One region of the Kineococcus sp. AC630 genome, then DNA from elsewhere that is predicted to be linked to it. Evidence: riboswitches for the same ligand, from Rfam matches in the RefSeq annotation. Region 1 holds a riboswitch; the other holds the start of a gene.
The links. Region 1 has a riboswitch for S-adenosylmethionine ahead of AC0I8G_RS20385 (O-acetylhomoserine aminocarboxypropyltransferase/cysteine synthase family protein). Riboswitches for the same ligand answer to the same signal wherever they lie in the genome.

Region 1 (7,163 bases):
GGGCGTCCCCCGGAGCGAGGTCGTCGAGCCAGGGCAGCACCACGTCGGCGTCGCCGAAGGCGGTGTTGGGGACGTCGTAGCGCCGCGACCACTCGGCGTACCCCTCGCCCGGAGGCACCCGGGCCACGTCGAGACCGTCGCGCAACCGGGGGTCGTCGAGCAGCCGGCGCACCTCGGCGAGGCGGCGTTCGACGAACTCCCGGCCGTACCGGCCGTGACCCGTGGTGGCCCGCTGCAGGGCGAGCCCCTCGATCCCGAGCAGGACGGCGAGCGGGTGTTCGTGGACGGCGTCGGCCATGGCAGGCCTCTCAGGCGTAGCGACTCGGCGGGACGGGCAGCCCCATGTTCTCGCGCAGGGTCGCCGCGGGCAGTTCCGGCGGCAGCGCACCACGTCGCACGAGCAGCGGCACCACCTGCCCGACGAACTCCTCGAGCCCCGCGGGGACGGAGGAGAACGCGAGGGTGAAACCGTCGGCGGCGCCGTTCTCGAAGCGTTCCACCATCCAGTCCGCGACCTGCTCGGGCGTCCCGGGCAGGAACCGGCGGCGGAGCATCGTCCGGTACAGGTCGCGCAGCGTGAACCGCTCCGGGTCCGACTGCCGCTCCATGAGCTTGCGGACCCCCTCGAACACCGTCTGCACCTGGTTCGACCCGCCGCTGAAGTCGAACTCGAACCGTTCGTCGAGGGGGTGGCCCGAGAGGTCGACCCCGAGGTGGTGGGAGAGCCAGTCGAGGCTGAGGCGGTCCGGGGTCAGCGCCTCGATCTCGTCCACCCGTTCGAGAGCGCGTTCCGGCGTCTCGCCGAGGACGGGGGAGAGGGCGGGGAGGACCTTGAGGTGGGCGGGGTCGCGGCCGTTGTCCGCGGCGCGGCGCTTGTAGTCGTCGGCGAGCTTCCGAGCACCCTCCAGCGGGGCGCTGCCGGGGACGAAGACCGCCTCGGCGTGCTTCCCGGCCAACCGGCGGCCGTCCTCGGAGGAACCGGCCTGGAACAGCACCGGGTGGCCCTGCGGCGGGCGGGGCAGGTTCAGCGGACCGCGGACGCGGAAGAACTCACCCTCGTGGTCGAGGACGTGCATCCCCGCCGGGTCGGCGTAGCGGCCCGAGGGGACGTCGGGCCGGATCGCGTCGTCGTCCCAGCTGTCCCACAGGCCCTGCACGACGTCGACGTACTCGCCCGCCCGGCGGTAGCGCGCGGCGTGGTCCAGGTTCACGTCGAGACCGAAGTTGCGCGCCTCCTCGTCGCTGGCCGAGGTCACCAGGTTCCACCCGGCCCGCCCGGAGCTCAGGAAGTCCAGCGAACCGACCTGACGGGCGGTGTGGAAGGGCTGGTTCCACGTCGTGGAGACGGTGGCGACCAGCCCGATGCGTTCCGTGCTGCGGGTGAGCGCGCCCAGGAGCCCGAAGGGTTCCGGGCGGACGTTGGCGACGTGCTCGACCCCGGAGGGGAAGCGGTCCCACACGTAGAGCTCGTCGGCGTAGAACAACGCCGTGAACCCGCCGCGCTCCGCGGTGCGGGCGAAGTCCTCGTAGTAGCCGTGGGTGAGGTAGTCGTCCGGGCGCCCGCCCGGGAGCCGCCAGCTCGTGAGGTGCTCGCCCCCGGGGTAGAAGAGCATCGCGGTGAGGATCACGAGCGGGCACGCTACCTCCGCTGCGACCGGGTGAAGCGCTTGACACGGGGCCCGCGGTCACCGTTCACTGGAGGAGCCATCCAGAGCGGCCGAGAGACCTGGCTCGTCGACGCCGCAGCAACCGCCTTCGGGTAGGTGCTTCCGCCAGGACCGATGGGAGAAGCTCCGTGCCTGAACACCGCCTGACGCGCCGTCTCGTCATCGACCTCCTGCGCAGCGCCGGGATGACCTGTCGGGCCTGAACGCCCGCCAGGTCCCCCGTTCACGCTCCCGGAAGGTCCCGTCGATGTCGCACGTCCCGTTCCCGCACGGTTTCGCCACCCAGCAGGTCCACGCCGGTTCCTCGCCCGACCCCGCGACCGGTTCCCGCGTCACCCCCGTCCACCTGACCGCCGGTTTCGTCTTCGACGACTTCGAGCAGGCGCGTGCCCGCTTCGCCGGTGAGGACGACGGCTACGTCTACACCCGGATGGCCAACCCCACGACGACGGCGCTCGAGCAGCGCCTCGCCGTCCTCGAGCACGGCAGCGACGCGATCGTCGTCGGCACCGGCCAGGCCGCGATCACGGTGGCCCTGCTCGGCGTCCTCGGCGCCGGCGACCACGTCGTCGCCGCGGGGGACCTCTACGAGGGATCCCGCGGCCTGCTCGTCGACAACTTCGGCCGGCTCGGGATCACCGTCGACTTCGTCGCCGACAGCACCGATCCTGCGGCCTGGGAGGCGGCGGTGCGCCCCGAGACCCGGGTGTTCTTCGCCGAGTCGATCGCGAACCCGAAGAACGTCGTCCTCGACGTGCCCGCCGTCGCCGCCGTGGCCCACCGGCACGGCATCCCGCTCGTCGTCGACAACACCTTCGCCACGCCCTACCTGCTGCGCCCCCTCGACCACGGTGCCGACGTCGTCGTGCACTCCGCGAGCAAGTTCCTCGCCGGGCACGGGGCGGCCCTGGGCGGCGCGATCGTCACGGGCGGTTCGTTCGACTGGAGCGGGTTCGACCACCTGACCGCTCCGGCGAACGTCCTCGGCGGGGTCAGCTGGGTCGAGGCGCACGGGTCGCGACGGGCCTACGTCGAGCACACCCGGGCCGTCGTCGCCTCGCGGTTCGGGCCGACGATCTCCCCGTTCAACGCGTTCCTGGTCCAGCAGGGCCTGGAGACCCTGTCGTTGCGGGTGGCGCGGCAGACGTCGACGGCCCTGGAACTCGCCCGCTGGTTGGCGGCGCGTCCGGAGGTCGTGAGCGTCGACCACGCGGGACTCCCCGGCCACGGGACCTCCGCGGTCGCGCAGCGGTTGCTGCCGCGGGGCAGCGGCGCGGTGTTCTCCTTCACCCTCGAGGGTGGACGGGCTGCGGCGCAACGCTTCGTCGACGCCGTCGAGCTGTTCACCCGGATGACCCACGTCGGCGACGTCCGCTCGCTGGTCATCCACCCGGGGAGCACGACGCACGCCCACCGCACCGAGGCCGAACGCCTCGCCGCCGGGATCTGGCCGGGACTGGTGCGGCTCTCGATCGGGCTGGAGGAACCCGAGGACCTGCTCGCCGACCTGGAGCTCGCCCTCGCCGCCACGGTCCCCACCGCGGTTCCGGCCGAGCTCCCCGTGGCGGTCTGAGGTGACGCGCCTGCAGCACTTAGGGTACTTCTTCTCCCGGGGTTTCGGCCCGCAGGGCTGGGGCCGGGACTACCAGGCGTGGAACGACGACTGGACGCGTCCCGACCTCTACGCCCACGCGGTCCGTGACCTCGAACGCGCGGGTTTCGACCTCGTGGTCATCGAGGACGCGATCTCGCTCGGCAACCCCGACACCCTCGACCTGCGGGTCCGCGCCGCCTACGGCGGGCCCAAGCACGACCCGCTGCTGCTCGCCCCGTACCTGTTCGCGGCGACCCGGCACCTCGGCGTCGTCCCCACGATCAACGCGGGGATCACCCCGCCCTACCTCGCCGCCCGGCAGGCCGCAACGCTGCAGCACCTCTCCGGCGACCGGTTCGGGATCAACCTGGTCACCGACGTCGGCAGCGCCCGCCACGTCGGGCTCGAACCCGTCGCGCACGACGTCGCCTACGACCGCGCCGAGGAGTGGATCGACGTCGTCCGCCGGTTGTGGCACAGCTGGGACGCGGACGCCCTCGTCGCGGACGCCGAGACCGGGCACTTCGCCGACGGGGCGAAGATCGACGCCTTCCAGCACCGGGGTGAGCACTTCCGCCTCGACGGACCGCTCAACGCGCTGCCCTTCGACGGCGGGGACCCGGTGGTCGTCTCGCCCGGGGGTTCCGCGCGCGGCCTGGGTTTCGCCGGGTCGCGTTCCGACGTGCAGCTGGCGCTGGCGCCGCTGCAGGTCGAGGAGGTGCGGGCCTACCGGACGAAGGTGCTGGCGGCGGCCGCGCTCGCCGGTCGCAAACCCGCGGACGTCCGCGTGCTGTTCGTCGTCAAACCGGAACTCCTCGCCAGCCGGGAGGAGGCCGACCGGGTCGTCGCCGCCTCCCGGCACGCCTCCGACGCCGTCCTGCACGAGGTGGCGCTCGCCTGGTCCAGCGACCTCGAGACCGACCTCACGGCACTCCCGCTGGACGCGCCGATCGATCCCGCGGTGTTCGGCGACCACGTCTCGCTCGGCACCCTCACCGCGTTGCGCGGGGACACCCCGGACGCCCCGCTGCGGGAACTGCTGGCCCGCAAGGCCCGCAAGGGGCGTCTCGGCGATCGCAGCGGACTGGTCGGGACGGCGGAGGAGTTCGCCGACCTCGTCGAGGAGTTCGGTGCGGACGCCGACAACGACGGGTTCCTGCTCTCCGGGGACCTGCACCCGGTGACGTTGCACCGGTTCCTGGACGACCTCGTCCCGGTGCTGCGCCGGCGGGGGATCCTGCGCAGCGGGTACGGCGGCGGCGGGTTGCGGGGCAACCTCTTCGAGTTCTAGCCCAGGAACTCGCGCACCCCGGCGCGCAAGCGGTCCAGGGCGTCGGCGGTCGCCGTGGGATCCCCCGGGAACTCCAGGGAGTGGTCGGCGCCGACGAACTCGAGGACCTCGCGGTCGCTCTCGTGGGCCAGGGTCCGGTTCCACGACGGGTCGGCCGTCCCGCCGACGAGCAGGGTGTTCGCGTGCGAGCGGGCGGCGGCGAGCCCCACCGCCGGTTCGTCGAGCAACGGCGTCAGCCAGATGCCCGCGAGCGCGAGGTCCGCGGCCACGGGCAGGGCCAGCGTGGTCAGCGACTTCGCGACGACGAAGTTCGGGCGGAGGTCGTGCAGCAGGGCCCGCACCAGGTCGGGGGTGTCCGCGGCGGTGGGGGCGGGACCGTCCCAGGAGAGGGTCAGCACCCGGTGCCCGGCGGCGAGCAGTTCGTCGCGGACCACCCGCAGGACGGGCTGGTCGGCGTCGTAGCCGCGCCCCGGCAGCACCAGCGTGGGTGCTCCCGGGGCGTGGCCCGCGGAGTCGATCCTCATCGGTCCGGGATCAGCTCGGGTCGGCGCCGAGGACGACCTCGAACTCCAGGAGCGAGGCGCCGGTGGCGACCGGCTTGGCCCGCTCGCCCGCGTGGGCGGCCTGCGCGCCCCCGCCGGCCCAGGCCTGGAACGCCTCCTCCGTCTCCCACTTCGTGTAGACGAAGTAGCGGGTCTCCCCCGAGACGGGGCGCAGGAGTTCGAAACCGAGGAACCCGGGGGTTCCCTCGACCGCACCCATCCGGGCGCCGAACCGGCGCTCCAGCTCGGGCCCGCCACCCTCGGGGACCTCGATCGCGTTGATCTTCACGACAGCCATGCCGACAGCGTCTCAGGGTCAGTCGGCGATGGCGGCGACCGGGGGTGTCCTCGCCGCACGTCGTGCCGGCAGCACCGAGGCGAGCACCCCGGCGAGCGCGGCGACGACGACGATCCCCCCGACCTGACCCCACGGCACGGCGAGCACGACCGGCATCTCGGCGCTGAGCACCGAGGCCGTCCCGGCCAGGCCGTACCCGGTGCCGAGGACCACCCCCAGCACCGCGGCCACCCCGGCCACGAGCAGCGCCTCCCAGGCCAGCACGGCGCGCAGCTGACCCCGGGTCAGCCCCAGGGCCCGTAGCAGGCCCGACTCCTGCCGTCGTTCGACGACGGAGAGGGCGAGCGTGTTGCCGACCCCGATGAGGGCGATGACGACGGCCACGGCCAGCAACCCGGTCACGATGAGGAGCATCGTCGTGAGGAGCTGGTCCAGGGAGTTGCGCAGGCTCGCGATGCCCTGGACGTCGCTGGAGGGCAGGACCTGGGCGAGGGCCTCCGAGATCCGGTCCGTCGCCGCGGCCTGGGCCCCGGTGTCCCCGTCGGCCAAGCGGATCCAGGCGCCCGTCGGCTCGAGGTCGGTCCGCAGCCGCTGCGCGTCGGCCTGGGTGATGACCGCCGCGGACTGGCTGTCCGGGGCGATCCGGACGGTGAACGGGACGGCGGCGCCGCTCGGCTCGCCGGCGTCGTCGAGGACCTGCAGGGCCAGCGCGTCCCCGTCGGAGAGACCTGCACCGAGGGTGGCCGGGAGGACGATCTGACCGGCCCGGGGCAGGGGTGAGCGCTGCTGCGAGCGCACGACGGCGCCCGCCGCGGCCGGGTCGACGGCGTCGACCGTGAGGCTCAGCGAACCGTCCGCGGTCGTGAGGTCCAGGTTCTCGACCAGCGCGAGACCGGCGACGCCGTCGACCCCGCGCACCGCGGCCACGACGTCGGGCCCCCAGGGCTGCGAGGCGGTGGCGACCACGTCGGTCGGGTAGCCGGCGTCCATGGCGCGCAGGGCGCTGACCCGCGTCGAGGAGGTCCCGACGACCATGGCCGTCGTCAGCGTCACCCCGATGACCAGGGCGGTGGCGGTGGCGGCCGTGCGGCGGGGGTTGCGGATCGAGTTCCCGGCGGCGAGTCGGGCCGGTACCCCGCCCAGGCGTCGGAACGGCCTGCCCGCCAGGGCGACGAGCGCCGGTACGAGGTGCTGGGCCAGCAGCAGGAACCCGAGGAAGCTGAGGGCTCCCGCGACGAGGGCACCGAGGAGCTGGCCACCGGCGGCCAGGACGACCATGGCGGCGGTGGCGGGGACGGTCACCACGAGACCGAGCACCAGGCGCACGACGCCGGCCCGGGAGCGCACCGGAGCGGTGGACAGCGGCCGCAGCGCGGCCAGCGGGGCGACCCGGGTCGCGGCCCGTGCCGGGGCGAGCGCGGCGAGGACCGTCACCACGGTGCCGAGGACGAGACCCGCCAGGACCGCGGAGGCGGGCAGGACGACGTCGGTCAACGGGACGGGGGAGTCGACGCGACCCGCCAGCCCCGCCACGGCCCGGGCGAGACCGGACCCGGCCAGCACACCGACGACCGAGGCGAGCAACCCGACGACGAACGCTTCCCCGAGCACGCTGCGACCGATCTGGCCGCGGTCCGCACCCACGCAACGGAGCAGGGCGAGCTCGCGGGTCCGCTGGGCCAGCAGCACCGCGAACGTGTTCGCGATGACGAGCCCGGCGACGAGGACGGCGATCGCCCCGAAGGCCAGCAGGACGCTGGTCAGGCTCTGC
Region 2 (7,163 bases), on a different contig from region 1:
CCCGGCCCAGGCACTCGATGAGGCGGCGCAGCACGAGGTCGCGGTTGGACTCGAGGACCATGTCGATGAAGTCGATGACGATGATCCCGCCGATGTCGCGCAGCCGGAGCTGACGGACGATCTCCTCCGCGGCCTCGAGGTTGTTGCGGGTGACGGTCTCCTCGAGGGTCCCGCCCACACCGGTGAACTTCCCGGTGTTGACGTCGACCACGTGCATGGCCTCCGTCGGGTCGATGACCAGGGAACCGCCCGAGGGCAGCCAGACCTTGCGGCCCAGCGCCTTCTGCAGCTGCTCGTCGATGCGGTGGTGGGCGAAGACGTCCTCGCTCCCCTCCCAGCGCACGAGCCGGTCAGCGAGGTCGGGGGCCACGTCGTCGACGTAGTCGCGCACCGTCTCCCACGCCTCGTCACCGGACACGACGAGTTGGGTGAAGTCCTCGTTGAAGACGTCGCGCACGACACGGACGGTGAGGTCCGGCTCACCGTGCAGCAGGATCGGCGAGTTCTTGCTGGACGCCTTGGCCTCGATGGCCTCCCAGGTGGCCTGCAACCGCTGCACGTCCGCGGCCAGCTCCTCCTCGGCCACACCCTCGGCGGCCGTGCGCACGATGACGCCGGCTCCCTCCGGGACGACCTGCTTGAGGACCTTCTTCAACCGCGCGCGCTCGGTGTCGGGCAGCTTGCGGGAGATGCCCGTCATCGACCCGCGGGGGACGTAGACGAGGTAGCGACCGGGCAGCGAGACCTGGCTGGTGAGTCGCGCACCCTTGTGCCCGACCGGGTCCTTGGTGACCTGGACCAGGACGGAGTCGCCGGACTTCAGCGCCGCCTCGATCCGGCGAGGCTGCCCCTCGAGCCCGGCGGCGTCCCAGTTGACCTCACCGGCGTACAGCACGGCGTTGCGGCCCTTGCCGACGTCGATGAACGCGGCCTCCATGCTGGGCAGCACGTTCTGCACGCGGCCCAGGTACACGTTGCCGACCATCGTGGTCTGCGCTGACTTCGCACCGTAGTGCTCGACGAGGATCCCGTCCTCGAGGACGCCGATCTGGGTCTTGTCGTCCTGCTGACGCACGACCATCACGCGTTCGACGGACTCGCGGCGGGCCAGGAACTCGGCCTCGGTGAGGATCGTGCGCTTGCGGCCCTGCTCACGGCCCTCGCGGCGGCGCACCTTCTTGGCCTCGAGACGCGTCGAGCCCTTGAGCGCGGTGATCTCGTCCTCGCCGGTGCCACCGGTCGTGACCGCGGCGCGGGGGCGACGCGGCTCCCGGACCCGGGTGACGGTGTTCGGCGGGTCGTCGGGCGAGACGTCCTCGGACTCCGCGGAACCGCTGCGACGGCGACGGCGGCGACGGCGACGCGAGGAGCCGTTCGACTCCTCGCCGTCGTCGTCCTGCTCGGTCTCGTCCTCGGGGTCCTCGCTTTGGTCCTCGGAGTCGGTCTCGGGAACGTCCTCGTCGTCCGCGCCGGTCTCGCCCGACTCGTCCTCGACGTCACCGTCGACGGGGGTGCGGCTGCGGCGACCGCGGCCACCTCGGCGGCGACGCCGACGCGGCGCTCCGCCGTCCTCGTCGTCGTCGTGGTCGTCGTCGCCCGCGTCACCCTGGTCATCGACCTGGTCGTTCTCGTCACCGGTCCGGTCGAGGACGTCGTCCACCTCGACGTCGGCCTCGCCATCCTCCTCGCCGTCGAAGGCGAAGGCGTCCTGGTCGCTGACGGGGGGCGGGCCGGCGGGTGCGGAGGCGCGTCGACTGCGACGCACGGGCTCCTCGTCGACGGGGGCCTGGAAGAAGAGGGCGGTGGCGCGGGCGGCCGCGTCGGCGGCACGCTCACCCTCGCTGGGGGCACGTCGTCCCTGGGCGAACCCGGCGGCTCGCAGCAGGACCGGGTCGTCCATGAGGTCGGGGTCCTCCGCCACCGGGGTGACGGGGGCTTCGACGGGGGCCTCCTCCACCGGGACGTCCTGCGCGAGCGCAGCGGCCTCGACGGGCTCCTCCTCGACGGGGACGGCCGGCGCCACGGGCGCGGCGGCCGTCTTGCGGCTGCGGCGACGACGCGCGGGAGCCGCGGCCGGGGCCTCGGTGGGGGCCTCCGCATCGGTCTCCACGGCGGCCGGTTCGACGGCGGGCTCGGGGGTGGGTTCCGGGGTGACCTCGACCTGGGGGGTCACCTCCGCCACGGGTTCCACGACGGGTTCAGCGGCCACCTCGGCCGGGGTCGCGACCTTGCGGGTCGCCCGACGCGCACGACGACGCGGGGGCGCCTCGGTCTCCACGACAGGCTCGGGCGCCGGCGCCACGACGGGCTCCGGCTCCGCCGCCACGACAGGCTCGGGCGTCGGTTCCACCACGGCGGGGGTGACGGGGCCGGCCGCGGCGCTGGTGTCGCCGGACACGTCGACGTGGGCCGGCGGACCGGCGGGTCGACTCGCGGCACGGCGCCTGCGGGGCCGCGTCGTCGCCGCGCCCTCGGCTGCTGCTGCGTCGTTCTCTTCGGGTGTGGTGCTCACGGGTGCTCCGCTCGCCCGCAGCGCCCGCTCCACCGGTGAACCCACGGCCGCGCGAGCGTCCTGGTCGGAATCGCCGGGTGGGTCGTCCCGCACCCGACGGAAGTCCTCTGTGTGCACCGACGGGTTCGCGCTCTTCGCGTGCTCCGTCCGTGCCGCCGGCGGTCGACGTCCGGCGTGTGGCCCGGGGCGCCTGCGAGGTCCTTCCACTGGACCGCGGCGCTCCCCGGAGCCCGCGCGCAGGGCGACGGTCTCGACAGCGGGCCGGGCGCCCGGTGTAGGGAACGCTCGACCACTGTCAGTGTCGCACAGCTCGCCACAACGGGTCCGGGCCGTCCGCGGCAACCGTCGCCAAGGGGGCCGGCGGTCCGCTAGTCTCCGATCAACACCATCCAGAGTGGCCGAGAGACCTGGCTCGACGACGCCACAGCAACCACCGCGCAGCGGCAGGTGCTCCCGCCAGGGGCGATGGAGGAAACAGCGTGATCAGCCGTACCCGCTCGACCCTGACCCGGCGCTTCCACGTCGACTTCTCGCGCACCGCCTCCACGGCGTGTCGCCAGGGCGCCCCGATGCGCCGGGGGACGCCGCGCGCGGTCTGAGCACCGCCGCCGCATCCCCGCAGCACCTCGCTCGACCTCCTCCCCCGCGCCCTCGCGCACCCCGACGGACGGTCACCGTCCGCCTACCCCCCGGAGCACACCCATGTCCGCGCCCCGTCGCACCCTCCTGCCCGCCAGCACCTCCCGACTCCTCGCGTCCCGCCGGCGGGTCCTCTCCGGAGCCCTCGGCCTCGGCGCGCTCGCCGGCACCGGCACGCTGGCCGCCTGCGGTGACGAGAGCACCTCCTCGGGCCTGAGCGCCGGGAAGGCCGTCGACCTCAAGGGGGCGACGATCAAGCTGATGGTGAACCAGCCGCACGTGCTGGCCTTCACGGACCTGCTCGGCAAGAAGTTCGCGGCGGAGTTCGGCGGGAAGCTCGAGGTCACGGCGATCCCCTACGACCAGCTCACGAGCAAGCAGATCCTGGACGTGCAGGGCGGCGACGGGGAGTTCGACGTCTTCGACTACTTCTACTTCGGCCTCGGCCAGCTCGTCGACGCCGGCGCCCTGGTCGACCTCACGGACTGGATCGGCGCGAACACCGACATCGCGACCGACGACTTCCTGCCCTCGATCTACGACCCGTACACCCTGATCGACGGCAAGCGCTACGGCCTGCCCTTCGACGGCGATACCCACGTCCTCTACTACAACACCGAGGTCTTCGAGAAGTACGGCGTCGAACCCCCGAAGACCTGGGACGACTACGACGCGGTCGCCGCGAAGATCACCCAGGACTCCGGCGGCAGCGTCTACGGCGCGATCGTCGAGGGTCAGCAGGTCCCGATGATCCTGGGTTGCTCCTTCATCAACCGCCTCGCTGGCTACGGCGGCACGCTCGTCGGCTCCGACAGCAAGGCCGCGTTCCACGGGGCGGAGGGGCTGGCCGCGCTGCAGCACCTCATCGACGTCTCCCCCGCGGCCCTGCCGACGCCGCTGCAGACCGGCTTCGACCAGGCCAACTCCGCCTTCCTCTCCGGTCAGGGCGCGATGCTCGACACCTGGACCGACCTCGGGCTGAAGGCGCAGGACCCGACCGGCTCGAAGATCGTCGACAAGTGGGGCGTGGTCACGCTCCCCGTGGGCGGGAAGAACACGACGGCGCGCACCGCGCTGGACGCCGGGTTCGGCCTGGGCGTCTCGAGCGCCTCCCAGCAGATCGACAAGTCCGCCGCCTTCGTGAAGTGGGCGACGAACCAGGAGAACAACCTGCTGCTCGCCTCCACCGCGGGTTCCGGGATCGACCCGGCGCGCAAGACCGTCCTGGACTCCACCGACTACGCCACGGCCGCGGGCATCGCGACCGACGTCATCCGCGAGGGTCTCGACGGTGACCCGCTGGCCTGGCCGAGCCAGGCCGGTGCGCCGAAGGCGTTGCAGGACCTCGTCGACCAGCTGGCGCTCGCCATCCAGGGGTCCACGGAACCGCAGGCCGCGCTCGACAAGGCCGCCGAGAGCTGGGAGAAGGAACTCGGATGAGCCAGCTCCTCGACGGGCAGCGGACCGTGCCCGGGCCGCGGCGGGGTCGCCGCGATCCTGCGACCCGGCGCGCGGTCCCCGGCCGGCACCGGCCGGGGCACGTCTCGACGTGGCTGGCCGCGCCCAGCCTCGCGGGGCTGGCGCTCGTGCTCGTCTACCCGACGGTGTTCGTCGTGGCGTTGGCCTTCACGAAGTCGTCGCTGGGCAAACCCCTGCAGCACTTCACGGGTCTCGACAACTTCGTCGACGCCTGGGAGTCGCTGGCCTTCGCGGGCTCGCTGGTCCGTTCCGTGGTCTTCGCCGTCGTGGCCGCCCTGGTCGCGACGGGCCTCGGGATCCTCCTCGCCCTGTTGCTGCACGCGCGGGGAACCCGGTTCGGCGCCGTCGGGACGATCCTCCTGCTGCCCCTGGTCACGCCGCCCGTCATGGTCGGGGTGGCCTGGAAGCTCATGCTCGCCCCGGTCGGGGGCGCGTTCGGCGGGTTGTTCTCGGCGATCGGCTTCCCCGGCGCGAACCCGTTGGGCGACAGCGTGGGGGCCTTCGCCGCGTTGATCGTCATGCACGTCTGGCAGTGGACGCCCCTGGTGACCCTGCTGGTCTTCGCGGCCCTGCTGGGGGTCCCCGAGGAACTCCGCGAGGCAGCCTCCCTCGACGGCGCCGGTGCGTTCCGCACGTTCACCTCGGTGGTCTGGCCGGTCGTCGCCCCCAACGTCCTCTCGGTCCTGCTGCTGGAACTCGTCATCGGGTTGAAGGTCTTCGACCTGGTGACCGTGGTGACCCAGGGCGGGCCCGGGGTCTCCACCATCGTCAGCAGCTTCGAGATCTTCCGGACGGGCATGCGCGGCAGCTACGAGATCGGGACGGCCGCCGCCGAGACGCTGGTCTTCGGCCTGGTCGTCGGGGTCCTCACCACCGTGGTGACGCTGGTGCGCTCGCGCGCCGTGAAGGCCGACCAGTGACCGGCGCCGTGCTGCGCCGCAGCGGTCTGCGCGTGATCCTCGCGGCCGTCGCGTTCGTGGCGCTGCTGCCCATGCTGTTCATGGTCTCGCTGTCGCTGCGCAGCGTGGACGACATCGCCAACGGCGGCTGGCTGCCGACGAACTTCGTGTGGTCGAACTTCAGCAAGGCCTTCGCGACGGTCCCGCTCTCGACGATGCTCGCGAACTCGTGGGTCGTCGCGATCGGGGCGACGCTGCTCACCTCGATCGTCGCGGTGCCCGCCGCCTACGTGACCGCCCGGGCCGGGATCCGCGGAGAACGTCTGCAGACGGTGCTGCTGGCCAGCTACTGCGCCCCGCCGATCGTGGCGATCCTGCCGCTGTACTACCTGCTCAAGCAGACGGACCTGACGAACTCGGCGATCGGGCTGGTCCTGGTCAACGGTCTGGCCAACGTCCCCGTCGCCGTGTGGTTGCTCGACGGTTTCGTGCGGCGCATCCCGCTGGAGATCGAGGAGGCCGGCTGGGTCGACGGCCTCTCCACGACGAGGGGTCTGTGGCACCTGGTGCTGCCGTTGCTGGCGCCCGGTCTCGTCGCCGCCCTGCTGATCTGCCTGTTCCTGTCCTACAACGAGTTCCTCTTCGCCGTGTCGTTCTCGCAGAGCACCTCCAGCCAGACCCTGCCGGTCGGGTTGTCGCTGTTCCAGGGTGACCGCACGGTGCAGTTCGGCCAGCAGGCCGCGGCGTCGCTCGTCGGGATCCTCCCGATGTACGTGCTCGCGGTGGTGGCCCAGAAGTGGCTGGTCGGCGGACTGTCGGCCGGAGCCGTCAAGTGACCGAGTTCGAGGAGACGTCCGTGACCGACCGCAGGATCCACCTGAACGCCTTCGACATGACCTGCGTCGGTCACCAGTCCCCCGGGTTGTGGAGGCACCCGGCCGACGAGTCGCACCGCTTCGACGACATCCGCTACTGGACCGACCTCGCGAAGCTGCTGGAGCGAGGGAGGTTCGACTCGCTCTTCATCGCCGACGTCCTCGGGATCTACGACGTCTACCAGCAGGGTCCCGAGACGGCGCTGCGCGAGTCGACGCAGGTCCCCGTGGGCGACCCGCTGCTCGCGGTGTCGGCGATGGGTGCGGTCACCGAGTACCTCGGGTTCGGGGTCACCGTCTCGCTGACCTACGAACAGCCGTACTCCTTCGCCCGGAAGATGGCGACGCTGGACCACTACACCAACGGCCGCGTCGGCTGGAACGTCGTGACCAGCTACCTCGAGTCCGCCGCGAAGAACCTCGGCCTCTCCACCCAGATCACCCACGACGACCGCTACGAGCTCGGCGAGGAGTTCATGGAGGTCGTCTACAAGTTGTGGGAGGGCTCCTGGGAGGACGACGCCGTCGTCCGCGACGCGGAGGCGGGGGTGTTCACGGATCCGGCGAAGGTCCACCCGATCGAGCACCACGGCCGGTTCTTCGACGTCCCCGGCATCGGGCTCACCGCGCCGTCCCCGCAGCGCACGCCGGTCATCTTCCAGGCCGGTGCCTCCCCGCGGGGGATCGCGTTCGCGGCCCGGCACGGGGAGGCGATCTTCAACACCGCCACGCGTCCCGAGGTCATGCGCCCCTGGGTCG

Region 2: linked by a shared signal. The riboswitch ahead of AC0I8G_RS11410 (ABC transporter substrate-binding protein) and the one ahead of AC0I8G_RS20385 (O-acetylhomoserine aminocarboxypropyltransferase/cysteine synthase family protein) in region 1 are both predicted to bind S-adenosylmethionine.

What each region holds. Positions count from the first base shown of each region.
Region 1 covers NZ_CEEDMJ010000021.1:57,610-64,772, reverse strand. The annotation lists gene AC0I8G_RS20395 (class I SAM-dependent methyltransferase) at 1-298, opposite strand, end outside; gene AC0I8G_RS20390 (NtaA/DmoA family FMN-dependent monooxygenase) at 309-1,628, opposite strand; SAM riboswitch class I at 1,702-1,788, shown strand; gene AC0I8G_RS20385 (O-acetylhomoserine aminocarboxypropyltransferase/cysteine synthase family protein) at 1,915-3,240, shown strand; gene AC0I8G_RS20380 (LLM class flavin-dependent oxidoreductase) at 3,242-4,552, shown strand; gene AC0I8G_RS20375 (alpha/beta hydrolase) at 4,549-5,076, opposite strand; gene AC0I8G_RS20370 (antibiotic biosynthesis monooxygenase family protein) at 5,087-5,392, opposite strand; gene AC0I8G_RS20365 (ABC transporter permease) at 5,411-7,163, opposite strand, start outside.
Region 2 covers NZ_CEEDMJ010000009.1:94,602-101,764, forward strand. The annotation lists gene AC0I8G_RS11405 (Rne/Rng family ribonuclease) at 1-2,512, opposite strand, end outside; SAM riboswitch class I at 2,895-2,984, shown strand; gene AC0I8G_RS11410 (ABC transporter substrate-binding protein) at 3,215-4,591, shown strand; gene AC0I8G_RS11415 (carbohydrate ABC transporter permease) at 4,588-5,550, shown strand; gene AC0I8G_RS11420 (carbohydrate ABC transporter permease) at 5,547-6,365, shown strand; gene AC0I8G_RS11425 (LLM class flavin-dependent oxidoreductase) at 6,386-7,163, shown strand, end outside.